DNA from 3 places in the Selenomonas sp. FOBRC9 genome. Region 1 is predicted to be linked to each of the others. Evidence: riboswitches for the same ligand, from Rfam matches in the RefSeq annotation. Region 1 holds a riboswitch; each other region holds the start of a gene.

Region 1 (4,720 bases):
CGGATTTCGTAAGTTCCTTGTTCATAATAAAATCTCCTTTTCCCAATAATAGAATATATGCAGATACATTCATATCTGTTTTCTATCTCGTTACATGTGTCATTATACCCGTCTATCTACTATTTGTCAATAGTAATTATTAAATAGAGAATGATTTTTACTTCGCCGCTATGCGAGGTACGCCCCAAGTCTCTGATGAATGGATGCTGCGGCGGGGGAACACTGCCGGATGGGGTAAATCGTCGGTTTACTGTGCTGTATCTTGCTCGAAATCCGCACTGCAAAGATTCCTTTTGCCATAATTTACGGTTTGCTTCCCATGCGCCTTGCGTGCCGCCCGGGCGTCCGCTGCAGCGATTTTTAAGCCCTGCTTTTTTCGCAAGGTGGATGTCGAGCGGCGATATAAGCCCCGCGCAATACACTGTTTTTCATGTTGACAACGTAATATCACAGGAGTATAATATAACATATCTATTAAGTATGAAATAGGGTCTCTACAAAGGAAAGGGGAACCCCCTCATGAGTGACAAGAAGTACCGTTTCGAAACCCTCCAGGTCCGCGTCGGACAGGAGCAGCCCGATCCAGCGACGGACGCGCGCGCCGTCCCCATCTATCAGACGACCTCCTATGTGTTCCGCAATGCGCAGCACGCGGCGGATCGGTTTGCCCTGCGCGACCCCGGCAACATCTACGGGCGCCTCATGAACCCCACGCAGGATATCTTTGAGAAACGCATCGCGGCGCTTGAGGGCGGTGCGGCGGCGCTCGCCTTTGCCTCGGGGGCGGCGGCGGTCACGGCGACGATCCAGGGGCTCGCTCACGCGGGAGACCATATCGTCTCCCAGCAGACCATCTACGGCGGCTCGTTCAACCTCCTGAAGCACACGGTCAAGGAGTGGGGCATCGACGTCACCTTTGTCGATCCGAAAGGCGGCGCGGCGGCGTATGAGGCGGCGATCCGTCCGAATACGAAATGCGTCTACATCGAGACCGTCGGCAATCCGAACGCCGATCTCGTCGACATCGAGGCGATCGCCGAGATCGCGCACAAAAACGGCATCCCCGTCGTCATCGACAACACGTTCGCGACGCCGTACCTCCTGCGCCCCATCGAGCACGGCGCGGATATCGTTGTGCATTCGGCGACAAAGTTCATCGGCGGACACGGCGCGGCGCTCGGCGGCGTCATCGTCGACAGCGGTAAGTTCGACTGGAAGGCATCGGGGCGGTTCCCTCATATCACCGAGCCGAACGCGAGCTATCACGGTCTCAGCTTTGCCGATGCCCTCGGCGCGGTCGCCTTCATCGTCTACATCCGCGCGCTGCTCCTGCGCGACACGGGCGCAACCATCTCGCCGACCCACGCGTTCCACTTCATCCACGGGCTCGAGACGCTCTCCCTGCGCGTGGAGCGGCACACGCAGAACGCGCTGAAACTCGTCGACTTCCTCAGCAAACACCCGAAGGTCACGAAGGTCAACCACCCTGCGCTGCCCTCGCATCCGGATCATGCCCTCTACGAGCGGTACTTCCCGCACGGCGGCATCTCCATCTTTACCTTTGACATCAAGGGGGGACAAGAGGAGGCGTACCGCTTCATCGATAAACTCGAGCTGTTCTCCATCCTCGCGAACGTCGCGGATGTGAAGTCGCTCGTCATCCACCCCGCGACCACGACGCACTCGCAGATGAGCGCGGAGGAGCTCGCGGCATCCGGCATCAACGCCGGCACCGTGCGGCTCTCCGTCGGCATCGAGCACATCGACGACCTCCTCGCCGACGTCAGCGCGGCGCTCGACGCTGTGTGAGGCATTCGGTTCGCCACTGAATTATGTGAAGTAAATATTTAATCCCCCTGCATTTAATGTAGGGGGAATTTTTATACTTATGATAAATTGAGGTTGTGAATGATATTCATGATTTTTTCAATAAAATATTGTCCCATATATTGATTCTATTGTAAAATGATGATATAATGTCGCCTGAAATTCACAAAACTACACAGACGAACAGGTTCCGTAAGGATTCATAGGGAAGTCGGTGCAAATCCGACACGGTCCCGCCGCTGTATCAAGGAGCGCAGCTGCATATGGTCACTGGGCAATCCCCCGGGAAGACGCAGCCGCGCGATGATTTGGAGTCAGAAGACCTGCCTGTTCAGAAGTCACCGTTACCACCTGCGAGCGACAGGGAGGAGATTCATATACGGCTGTATTGCCGTTCCATTCATATGCTTCTGCCTCTTTTGGCAGAGGCTTTTTTTGTACCGCTCGCCGGGGATACGTTCGGAGAGGAGGAAAACGCGGAATATTAACAAGAACACATGTGCATTTTTTCACATAGTATTGATTGTTCGGGAGGAAGAAAAAACGTGAAATTTGAAAAAAGAGATCGGAGACTTGCGGTACTGGTACTTATGGCGCTGATGGGGGTTAGTGCGTGCGGAACGGCGTCGGCGGAGGAGCAGACAGGAACTACGTTCACTAAGGGACAAATTGACGGGAAACCCGCATATAAATTTTCAAGTGATTTTGCAAAATTCAACGTCTGGGATGGCGCAACAAAGAGCTACACATTTACAAAAGACAGCACGATAAATACGAAATCCATCACAGGAAATAGCGCAGATGTCAATGTCAATGCACCCGGCGTGACGCTTACGCTCAATTCAAAGGAGAACCTTGGCATTCAGAGTTATAAGGGGCGCGGCTATAAGGCGGATCCCAATTACTATAACGGACTTCATGACGTCACGATTACGGCGAAGAAAGTCATTGTCAATGTTGACCGTACCTCACATACAAATGCGGACGATTCCTACGGGATCATCTCCGGCTCTTCCGACGCGAAAACTGTGCGCGTGAACGGCGATGTGGACGTTAATATCTCGAGCAATTTTTTGAAAGCGCCGGACGGCTCCGGCGACCGTGATCCCGCTGTGACCTGCGGCATCGGCACACTGAACCATGGTCATGTTTACATTGACGGAAATGCGAAAATTCGCGTCAAGGTGCCGACACAGCAGAGTCTCGGCAGCCATGGCGAGAACTTCCTCTCCCACTACTATGTCAGCGGTATTTCCGCGATGCTCAATTATGATGGAGATACACAGGGCGGCAATATCACGGTGACGGGTGACGTTGACGTCGAATCCGACGGCAGTGGCGTCCGTGCGGGAACGCGTTCCACGGTAACGATTGGCGGCGGCGGCAGAATCAAAATCAATAAGGAGCATAATCTTCCCCATTTTGCGATCAATGCCGAGGAAGCAACTGTCAATATGAATGTAAAGCTCGACAAGGACGGCAACGTCGTCGGCGCAGGCAGCCGCAAGACGGAGATCTACGGCAACATTGGGCTCATTGACAGAGAGGGAACGGCTACTACATTCGGCAATACGCCGACGCGGATCAATGTGGGACTGACGACCGCCGACTCCATATTTACGGGCATTGTGCTGGATAATTACAAAGAGCAAGGGAAAAACGAGCCGGACAAGAAGGCAATTCGTGAAGCGACGGGGCTTAACCTGTATCTGCAAAACGGTGCGAAATGGGTGAACGAAGAGTGGGGCGCGATGATTCCCACGCGTGCGGGGTTCAGCGGCAGTAAGCTGCGCTCGCTCCATGGCGGTGTGGATGCCGACCATGCGGGCAGGATCTTCCAAAAGGATGCACGCTCCATCACGATCAACCACTATGATGGATTTACCAATGTCTGCTATGACCGCACGGCGCCGGATGCCACGACGCTTGTCGGCGGGGATTTTGTCGTTAAAAATGCCGCCGCAGGCAGCGGTGTCACCCTGCGCACCTCCGGCAACGGGCTCGACACATCGAAATATAAAGAAGCGCTCGAATCGCTCGCACATAAATTCTACTACGAAGGATATAAGAGCGGCGAGAAGAACATCACGGGCAAGGCGGAGATTGCCGAAGGCGCGATTACGCCATGGGCGCGGCGCATGTTGTCCTATGACGACGCAACGGGACAGGCGATGCTCGGCGCAGCGGTTCCGGATGAAAACCGCATCACTTACGGACCAAAAGAAACACTCATCATGAGCAGCGCAAAATCCGCGATGGCAGCGTCTGCAATGGCATTCCGTGCGGAAGCCAACGACCTCATGAAGCGCATGGGTGATCTGCGCCTATCGCCGGAGCAGACGGGGACATGGGTACGTTTTTACCGCGGCAAGACTAGCAGCGATAAGGACAATACGAACTTCCATATGAACTATCATACGGTACAGGTCGGTCATGACCGGCAGGTATCTCCGCAGTGGCGCGTCGGTCTTGCGGCAAGCTATATGAAGGGCAGCGCAGGATTTGCAAACGGCAGCGGTAAGAGCAAAGAGGGAAACCTCGGCATCTACGGCACATGGACGGGAAAAAGCGGCGACTATGTTGATCTCATCGCAAAGGTCGGCAGACTCGGCACGGAATACAGCGTTTATAATACGAGCGGAGACATCGTGCGCGGCGACTGCCATACATGGGCGGAAACGCTCTCTGCGGAGTATGGAAAACGCATCAAGTACAAGGGCGGCGGCTTTATCGAGCCGCAGGCCGAGCTGATCTACACCCATCTGAACGGTGTCGACTATAAGGCAAACCTCAACGGCGCGGCGAACGCCCTCAGTATCCGGCAGGGCGCGATGAACAGTCTCATCGGCCGCATCGGCATCGGCGTCGGGCAGGAGACGGCACGCAGTACGGT
Region 2 (4,720 bases), on a different contig from region 1:
ACAGAAACTTTCTTTGACGAAATTCTTAATTCTCTATCTCTTTTTCAAATCCTTCTTATTTTCCTTTGCAGCCGACATAATATTTTAGTATAAAAAACATAGTTTAAAACTATAATAAGAAAAAATTATTTATGGAACTTCAGGACGTGATATGGAAAAATGCCGGAAGCCCGAGCAACATTGAACTCCCTGCTAAGGCGTGATAAAAATCATTTATCTACTATAATATAATATATGTAATGAAAACTTTCGAAATGAAGCGAAAAAATTTTTATATGGTGTGAGATCCTATTGTTAAAAAAGGACGCCCGCGGAAGGAAAGACTGCGCGTGCAGAAGAATATATACAAGAGGAGGTGCAAGATGAGGATCGAGAAGCTGTGGAAAAATCTGTGCCAAACCGTGCGTACGGGCGCGCGGCGGTTCCGCACCGCGGTGGCGGCGGATGTCGTGCTGCTCCTATGTCTTGGAGCATTTACCTATCGCGAAATATACGAGGCGGAGGCTTGGTATTTGGAAGAGGCCGGTTCCGCGGCGGCGGCCGCTGCAGTCGGCTGTATTTTTGCCGTCTCGCTGCACCTCTTTTTTGAGAGACGCGGCAAGGAACACCGACGTGTGGAGGCGATCCTTACAGCCGCCGTATGTGCCGCAGTCTTCATTCTTGTGCGGGGGCACAGCTGGACGGTGCCGTACATCCTGCTCCAAACCCTCGGCGCTGCGCTCTCCTTTGCGGCTTTTGGACTTTATTGTCTGGAGGGCGAAGAGGAGGGGCGCTCCGCTCCGCTTGTCATATTTTCTCTGTGCAAGGCTGCCGTTGTCGGCACACTCTTGACCGCATCGCTGAATATCTGCCTCATGGCATTTGATTCGCTGATCGTTTCAGTGCCGCCGAACTTGCTGACGCTGCTGTATTTCTTGATTGCGGAGGTCTCTTATATTTTTGCAGGGGGACAGGTCGCCCTTGCAGGTCTGCCCGTGTACGGGCAAAGAGCGGAGATGCCCGCACTTTTCCGCGTGCTGCTCGCGCGCATCCTTTGGCCTGCCTGTCTCATCCTGCTCGTTATTCTCTATCTCTACGTGGCGAAGATCATCTTCCTGTGGGAGATTCCCGTCGGCATGATGAATTGGTTTGCCTCACTGGCGCTCCTTGCCTTTGCCGTGTTTTTTGTCTGTTTTGCGGGGGATGAACGGCACCCCTTTTTGAAGTCCTTTCTGCACCGCGGGCTGCCGGTCTTTCTGCCGATTCTTGCAGTGCAGGCCGTGGCCGTATGCCAGCGGATCGCGCCGTATGGGCTTACCGCTCCTCGTTACGCATCCATCCTCTGCACGGCGTTCGGTATTTTCCTGCTCATATGTGCGTTCCGGCGCAGTTCTCCGCGCCCGGCGTTCCTTGTCCTGGCGGTCATGATCGCCGTGTCCGCGCTGACGCCGCTGAGCATCCTCGACATCCCGCTGCGTACGCAGGAGGCACGCCTTTGGAGCGTTCTTGAGGAAAACGATATGATAAGGGACGGCACTGTCGTGGGGAACCCTGCTCTTTCGCCGGAGGCGCAGGAAAAATTGCTGAGCGCCTCGGAGTACCTGACGGAGCGAGGTCAGACGGCGTTCCTCGAGACGCCGGGCATGAACGATACGCTCGCGGAATTGCGCCGCAGCTATGAGGGAGAAGACACTGTCGATTGGTTCCTTTTCACCCCGCCCGATCCTGCCTTCGTTCCGGTGGCCGGATGGCAGGAAGCCTATGTGTTTTCGGATACGCCTGTCAGGGACGGCGTGCTCGTTGTGGAAAAGGGGGCGGGCGCAGAGGAGCACTGCGATGTTTCGGCGTACGTCGCGGAGGCGTTGGCGTATGCGCGCGAACATCGTGCGGGAAACGGTGTAAACAGATTCACACGTGAGATGCAGATCGATTTGGATGACCGGAGCCGCCTTTGCCTGAGCGAACTGCGGATCATGGCGCGCGGCGCAGGAGAAGAGGGGGCGGCGGTGAATATGCAGGGCGTGCTTTTGAAGAGGTAGAACGTCTTCCGGAATGCCTGTGCTTCTGTGTGATGCAGATGCGGTCATTCCCGATCAGCAGGGAGGATGCCCCGGTCGTTGTGGAGTCCGCGGTTTTCGTGGTTGACAATAGGATTAGTATTCGTTATACTTCAATAAGTATTTATTCATTTTTAACTTCATAAGCAGGTTCGGTGCTCCTTGTGAAAAGGAGGTAACAGGGAAATCGGTGTGAAACCGATGCGGTCCCGCCGCCGTAATGCCGAGGATGCCCCACCATGTCACTGCGCGAGCGGGAAGACGGGGCGGACGATGACGCAGAGCCGGAAGACCTACCGAATCTCGTACGCCGGGAGCGGTGCCCTTTGTGTGCGGATGCACGACAGGGTGGCGCTGCCACTGCATTCTGCGATGGACAGAACGGCAGTGTTTTTTTAGTGCGTACGATGGAGGAAAGCAATGCATAGGGAAGAGGGCGCGGGGGGCGCTCAGGGGAACTTTGGAGGAGGAAAATATCATCATGACGAAACGACAGCTGGCACTTGCCGTCGCCATCGCGGCGATCGGTACGAATGCGGTGTGGATGAGCGGTGTATCTGCTGCAGAGAAGCAGGATATCCACGGGGGGGGGACGGATGCCGTCGATACCTATGAACTCGATCCTGTCGATGTCGAAGGGGAGCGGGTGCAGGAAACCTCGAACACGACACTGCCCGGCGGATTCCTAGAGAGCAAACCGTCGGTCGGCTTGCTCGGTAATCAGGATGTGATGGATGCGCCGTTTACGGTCTCGAGCATGAGCCAAAAGGCGATTCAAACCTTTAGTTCGCCTTCGGACGGCGTCAATGGAACGCTTACGCTCAATCCGTCGGTGCGCGTGATGACCAGTCATCTCTATCAGGACATTGCCGTCCGCGGGTTCCGACTCAGCGGACATGCGTTGTACGTCAACGGCATTCCGGGGCTGCTCGCACAGTACAATATTCCTTACTACTGGGTGGACAGCGTGAGCGTCATCTCGGGCCCGAATATCGGTGTCAGCGGTACGATCGTCAATGAAGCGGTCGGCGGCACAGTCAATTTCACCTCGAAGAAAGCGGAGCGTGAGGCGCTGGAGGCACGTCTTTCCTATCTCGGTGGGAAATCCGTGGAAGAGGCGGTCGATGTGGGCAATCGGTTCGGTCGCGACAAGCGCTGGGGCGTGCGTGTCACGGCGACCAATGTCGCCGGCGAGACGGCGGTCAAGCATGAAAGACTCTTGCGTCAGAATATCTTCGTCAATCTCGACCAGCATACGACGCATTCACATACGAATCTGCTGCTCGGCTATAACCATACGAAGCACAATGCGGGACCGATGCGCATCGGGTTTGAGTTCGGCAGCGGCAAAGTGACGCATCTGATTCCCGCGCCGAAGCTCTCGCGCAGCTATAAGCCTGAGTGGTCGTACAACGAATACGATAATTTTATTCTCGCGCTCAACCATGATCAGAAGCTGAGCGAGCATCTCACGGCGTTCCTGAACGCAGGCTATCATTTGGAGAATTGGTATGGCTATGTCGACGGCTCGCCGACAGTGATTAACAATAACGGCGATTTCAATATCGCCATGGAGAATTATCCGCTGTACTTCACGCGCACCTACGTGGGCGTCGGTCTGCGCGGAGACTTTAAGACGGGCAGCGTGCGGCACGATTATCTCGTCGGCGTCGACCGCAACTGGCGGCGCAGCGGCGGCGCGGGGAATGTGTTCTGGCGCGGGACGGGTAACATCTACCGTGACAATACATGGGATCAGCCCGATCTGCTCCATGGGACGATCCCGCATAACAATAAGCTGACGATGACCGGGTGGCATGTGGTCGACACGATGAAGGCGTTCGACGAGAAGCTGCAGCTGACGATAGGATTCCATGGACACAGCGTCAAGGTCAGCAACGCGGGCAAGAGCACGGTGAAATCGGATGCGATTTCGCCGACCGTCGCGGTCAGCTGGAAGTTCACGCCGGACGTGATGGCATACGCGGCACACTCGGAGAGCTTTAACGCCGGATCGACCGTCGGAACCTCGTATAAGAATAAGGGGGAAACGCTTGATCCCGCGAAGACGAAGCAGAATGAGATCGGCGTGAAGGTGAAGAGCGGGAATTTCCTCCATACGCTCAGCCTGTTTCAAATTCGTCAGGCAAACTCCATTGATGTACAGAAATCCGACGGCGTTTATCTTGAAAACAATGGAGAGCGCGAGAACAAGGGCGCGGAGTGGGCGTTCACGGGCAGTATTGCCGACCGCTGGGATCTCGTCGGCGGCGTTTCCTACAGCAATTTCAAGCAGACAAAGACCAAGAACGGCGCGAACGACGGCAAGGGCGTCGACGGGATGCCGCGCTGGACGGGGACGATGGGCATTGTCTATCACCCCTCCGAGGCATGGTCGGTCATCGGGCGCATGAACTATGTGGGGAGCGGGACGATCAACAACGGCGTGATTCGCGTTCCCTCGCATGTCCTCTTTGATCTTGGCGCCGCGTACCAGACAAAGATCGACAAGACACCCGTGACGTTCCGTGCGATGCTCTACAACATCGCGGGCAAGGATTACTGGAGCATGCGTGACAACAGCACGAGCCTTGCACTCGGCGCGCCGCGCACCTTCACGTTCTCGGCAAACTTCGAGCTTTAATTATGACAAATCTGTTGTACCGGCTGCGGCGGATGCCGGA
Region 3 (4,720 bases), on a different contig from region 1:
AGCGTGTGCAGAATGAAGCACCGCAGCTGCAATCTCTCGTTGCGGAAGCCAATACGAAGCTCGCCGAGGCACAGGCGGAGGCACAGCAGCGGTTCCAGGCGAACCCCAATATGACGCCGGAGGAAGCACAGCAGGTACAGATGGACGCCCAACGCAAGATGGCGGGGCTGAACCAAGTCTACAGCGTTCAGCTCGAACAGAAGATGAACGTTGCGATCCAAGAGATCGTGAAAGATAAGAAACTCGACGTCGTGATGGACAGCTCAAAGAAGTACCCGACCGTCATCTCCGGCGGCACAGATCTGACCGATGAAGTCATTCAAAAACTTCAATAAAAGGGGAATCATGCATGGAAAAGACAGTCAGTGAGATTGCTGTACTGGTTGGCGGCAGAGCGGGCGGCGACACCGGACGCATCATAAAAAGCCTTGCCGCTCTCGATGAGGCGGGCGTGAACGATCTCGCCTTTGCCGTGCCCCCGCATATTGATGAGGCACGCGCCTGCGAAGGGCGCGTGGGTGCCCTCCTTCTGCCCGGCGGCACGGAGGGCTTTTCGTGTGCGGTGATCTATGTGGACGATCCCAAGGCTGCGTTTGCAAAGCTGCTCGCGATCTTTACCCCTGCGATCGACCACCCGGTCGGTGTGAGCGACGAGGCCTACATCGGCGCAGGCGTCCGCATCGGCGCGGGCGCGACCGTCCTGCCCTTTGCCTATGTGGACGACAACGCTGTGATCGGCGCAGGCGTGACGCTCTATCCGCATACCTACGTCGGGCAGTACAGCGAGATCGGCGACGGGACGACGCTCTACCCGAACGCCGTTGTGCGCGAGCACTGCCGCGTCGGGGCGCGCTGCACGATTCACAGCTGTGCGGTCATCGGCGCGGATGGCTTCGGCTTTACGACGGAGCGGGGCGTACATACAAAGGTGCCGCAGGTCGGCGGCGTCGTCATCGAGGACGACGTTGAGATCGGTGCCCATGTCGGCATCGACCGTGCGACACTCGGCGCAACTGTCATCGGCAAGGGGACGAAGATCGACAACCTCGTCCACATCGGGCACAACTGCAATATCGGGGCGAACTGCCTTATCGTCGCGCAGACAGGCATCTCCGGCTCGACGAAGGTTGGGCACAACGTCACGTTCGGCGGGCAGGTCGGCACGGTCGGACACATCAACATCGGCGCGAATTCGGTCTATGCCGCGCGCTCGGGCATCATCGGCGACATGCCGGAGGGAACGTTCGGTGCGGGCTTCCCCGTGCAGTCCCACGCGGAGTGGCTGCGCGTACAGGCGGCGATCCGCCGTTTGCCGGAAATGGCGAAAAAGCTGAAGGCGCTCGAAAAGAAGCTCTCCGGGGACGCCTGAGATGCTTTCCTACTATGCGGTAAAACTCCTCAGCCGTCTCATCTGTCTGCTGCCCCATACCGCGGCGATGCTGCTCGGCGAGGCGCTCGCAAAAATCGCATGGATCTTCGTCCCTGCAAAACGCAAGCGGCTCGCGCGCGAACAGATCATGCGCTGCCTGCATACGGACGCGGCGGAGGCGGATCGCATCGCGCGTGCGAGCAGCCTGCGATTTGGCACGATGCTCATGGAAGTGCTGCGTTTCCCGGTGATGAAGGAGCACATGTCGGACTATGTGACGATCGTCGGCGCGGTGGACGAGCTGAACGCCGTCATGGCGGAGGGCAAGGGCGCGATCTTTGCAACCTCACACAGCGGGAACTGGGAGCTCATGGGCGGTGCGTTCGCCTGCGCCGGCTATCCGCTCGTCGGCGTTGCGAAGAAGCAGTCCTCGGCGGGTATGGATCGCTTCATCAATGAGTACCGCACACTCGTCGGGATGCACATTACCTACAGCAGCAGTGTGCGTGAGATGTTCCGTATGCTTGCGGAGGGCTGGATCATCGGGCTCATCAGCGATCAGGATCCGAGCCTGCGTGACGGCATCATCATCAATTTTTTCGGACAGGAGACGAACGCGTTCACGGGCGCAGCGTCCATCGGACGGTTCCGGAGCGTTCCGATCTTCCCCGTGTTCATGCATCGGGAACCGAACGGTCGGCATGTGCTCCTCGTCGAGCCCGCGATCCGCGCGCCCAAGACCGAGGATAAGGAAGCGGATATCCGCCAAACGACGCAGTACATCAACGATCGTATCGAGGCATGGGTGCGGAAATACCCGGAGGAATGGTTTTGGCTGCACGATCGATGGAAATCTATTCGTGAGCGCAGCACTTGACAAGAATGAAATCAATGTTATAATAAGCGCGAATAATATAGAATATGCAGAGGGCGGCGTGCTTTTCCGAGACATGCCGCCCGTACTGTACGGGTTGGGTATCCGCAAGGATTTAATAGAGAAGCCGGGGCATTTCCGGCGCGGTCACGCCACCGTATTGGGGAGCAAATTTGCAGAAAAGCGCGATGTTTTTGCCGAAAGGAGAAAATGCGCGACTTTCGATTGAACCACTGAAGCTGTTGCTTTGGGAAGGTGCAAAGGCGCTGTGAACCTGAGCCGGGAGAACTGCCCTACCGACAGTCACCGTTTGACCCACGAGCGATGGGGAGGGGATTTGCAGCGCCGGCAGAGCATTGACCGCATTCGTGCCGCAGGTCGGCGCGTAGAATCCACCAAAGGGTGGATTTTTTTATTGTTCGGAGCATTATAACAAGGAGTTATCGGCGTTATGCATATCGCCTTTTATACGAATGTATCGCGAGATTATTATATGGCGGGGCGGCTTGCGCTGCCGGAGGGCATCTCCTGTGCGGCGTACTATGTGCAGGGGGAGGACGACTGGTCGCCCGCGCATATGCGTGTCTCGGCGGCGGCGGACGCCGTGCTCTTCCTATGGATGGGAACGGGGCTTGACCGCCCCTTCCTCCGGCATGCCTCCGCCTATCTCCTGCGCGCGCAAAAATGCCATGCGTTCCTTGTCGAAAACAGCGGAGCGGAGCGTATTTCGCATGGGATGACGGACGACGATCTCATGGAACTGCGCCGCTATTTCCGGTTCGACGGAGAGGAGAATGTGCGCGGCGCGATGCTCTATCTCGCGGCTCGGTTCGGCGGCTATGAGGGAGATGTGCCCGCGCCGCAGGAACAGCCATGGCACGGCGTATGGCATCCCGATTATGACGGGGACTGTGCGGACATCGCGGCGTACTGCGCGGCGCATGTCGACCCCGCACGTCCGACGGCGGGCATCGTATTCTACCGCTCCGAGTGGATCATGGGCGATTTCACCTATCACACGGCGCTCGTGCGCGCTTTTGAAGCGGCGGGGCTGAACGTCATCCCTGTATTTACGAATACGCTTGCGAACGCAGAGCTCGGTTCGCCGCCGTTTGCGGAGACGCTGCACCGTTACTTTTACCGTGACGGGGAGCCGGCGGTCGACGTGGTCGTGAGCTGTTTGAAATTTTCCCTGCACGCGGCGGGGACGCCGATCGAAGAACTCGTACGGCTCGGTGTGCCGTGGCTGCAGGCGTATACGATACTCGCCGAGCGCGTGGAGTGGGAGGACTCCCTCATCGGGATGAACGCGATGGAGGTCTCCATCAGCGTGAGCCTGCCGGAGTTCGACGGCGCTATCCACGCCGTGCCGATCGCGGCGAAACAGCGCATGGAGGACGGGCTGTCCGTCTATGTCGCGCTCCCCGAGCGCATGGAGCTCCTCGCGCGGCGGGCGCATCGCTATGCCGTATTGCGGCGCAAAGAGAATGCCGAGAAGAAGATAGCGGTCATTTTCCACAACTACCCGCCGACGAACGCGAGCATCGGCAGCGCGGCGGGACTGGACTCGCCCGAGAGCGTCGTGCGTCTCCTACGCGCGATGAAGGAGGCGGGCTATCGTGTCGAGAACATCCCCGAGACGGCGCAGGCGCTCATGGACGAGATCACGGCGCAGGCGACGAACGACCGCCGCTATCTGACCGACGCGCAGATTCAAAATGCCTGCGGGCGTCTCCCGTCGGCGGATTACCGCGATTACTTTGAAACGCTCTCCGCACGCGTTCGGGAGCGCATGTGCGTCGACTGGGGCGAACCGCCGGGCGATGTGCTCGTCGCGGACGATGCCTTTATCCTGCCCGGCATCGAAAAGGGAAATATCCTCATCACGATACAGCCGCCGCGCGGATTCGGCGAAGATCCGGGGAAACTCCTCCACTCGCCCGACGCCGCGCCGACGCATCACTATCTTGCGTTCTATCACTGGCTGCGCACGGTACGCCGTGTGGACGCCGTTGTACACGTCGGGACGCACGGCTCGCTTGAATGGCTCCCGGGCAAGAACGCGGGACTCTCGCCCTCGTGCTACCCCGACATCTCCATCGGCGACCTGCCCGACATCTATCCCTACTGGATGACGATTGTCGGCGAGGGCATTCAGGCGAAACGGCGCGGCGCGGCGTGTCTCATCAGTCACCTCTCGCCGCCGATGAGCCTTGCGGGGGCGTGCGACGATATTGCGGAGCTCGAGCGGGCGCTCGACGAGTACGGGCATTTTGCCCGCACGCAGCCCGAATCGGCGGATGCCGCCGCAGAGCTTGTGCGCGAAGCGGCGCGCGCGGCGCATCTCGAGGACGAGGTGCCCGAGGAAGAGGACTTCGAATCGTATGCGCTGCGTCTGCACAACTACATCACCGACCTCAAGAATCTCCAGATTCGTACGGGGCTTCATGTGCTCGGACGGATGCCGCCCGAGGACG

What was found. Region 1 has a riboswitch for cobalamin ahead of HMPREF1147_RS03830 (autotransporter outer membrane beta-barrel domain-containing protein). Riboswitches for the same ligand answer to the same signal wherever they lie in the genome.
Region 2: it holds a riboswitch for cobalamin, as region 1 does, so the genes downstream of both, HMPREF1147_RS08720 (TonB-dependent siderophore receptor) here and HMPREF1147_RS03830 (autotransporter outer membrane beta-barrel domain-containing protein) in region 1, are expected to answer to the same signal.
Region 3: it holds a riboswitch for cobalamin, as region 1 does, so the genes downstream of both, cobN (cobaltochelatase subunit CobN) here and HMPREF1147_RS03830 (autotransporter outer membrane beta-barrel domain-containing protein) in region 1, are expected to answer to the same signal.

Annotation. Positions count from the first base shown of each region.
Region 1 covers NZ_ALJR01000015.1:128-4,847, reverse strand. The annotation lists gene HMPREF1147_RS03840 (DNA starvation/stationary phase protection protein) at 1-25, opposite strand, end outside; gene HMPREF1147_RS12360 (hypothetical protein) at 169-300, opposite strand; gene HMPREF1147_RS03835 (O-acetylhomoserine aminocarboxypropyltransferase/cysteine synthase family protein) at 520-1,809, shown strand; cobalamin riboswitch at 1,996-2,173, shown strand; partial or broken gene HMPREF1147_RS03830 (autotransporter outer membrane beta-barrel domain-containing protein) at 2,373-4,720, shown strand, end outside.
Region 2 covers NZ_ALJR01000034.1:24,493-29,212, forward strand. The annotation lists gene HMPREF1147_RS08710 (DUF4153 domain-containing protein) at 363-2,018, shown strand; cobalamin riboswitch at 2,173-2,352, shown strand; gene HMPREF1147_RS08720 (TonB-dependent siderophore receptor) at 2,518-4,680, shown strand; gene HMPREF1147_RS08725 (iron ABC transporter permease) at 4,683-4,720, shown strand, end outside.
Region 3 covers NZ_ALJR01000003.1:123,696-128,415, reverse strand. The annotation lists gene HMPREF1147_RS01105 (OmpH family outer membrane protein) at 1-335, shown strand, start outside; gene lpxD (UDP-3-O-(3-hydroxymyristoyl)glucosamine N-acyltransferase) at 350-1,369, shown strand; gene HMPREF1147_RS01095 (lysophospholipid acyltransferase family protein) at 1,371-2,246, shown strand; cobalamin riboswitch at 2,326-2,554, shown strand; gene cobN (cobaltochelatase subunit CobN) at 2,695-4,720, shown strand, end outside.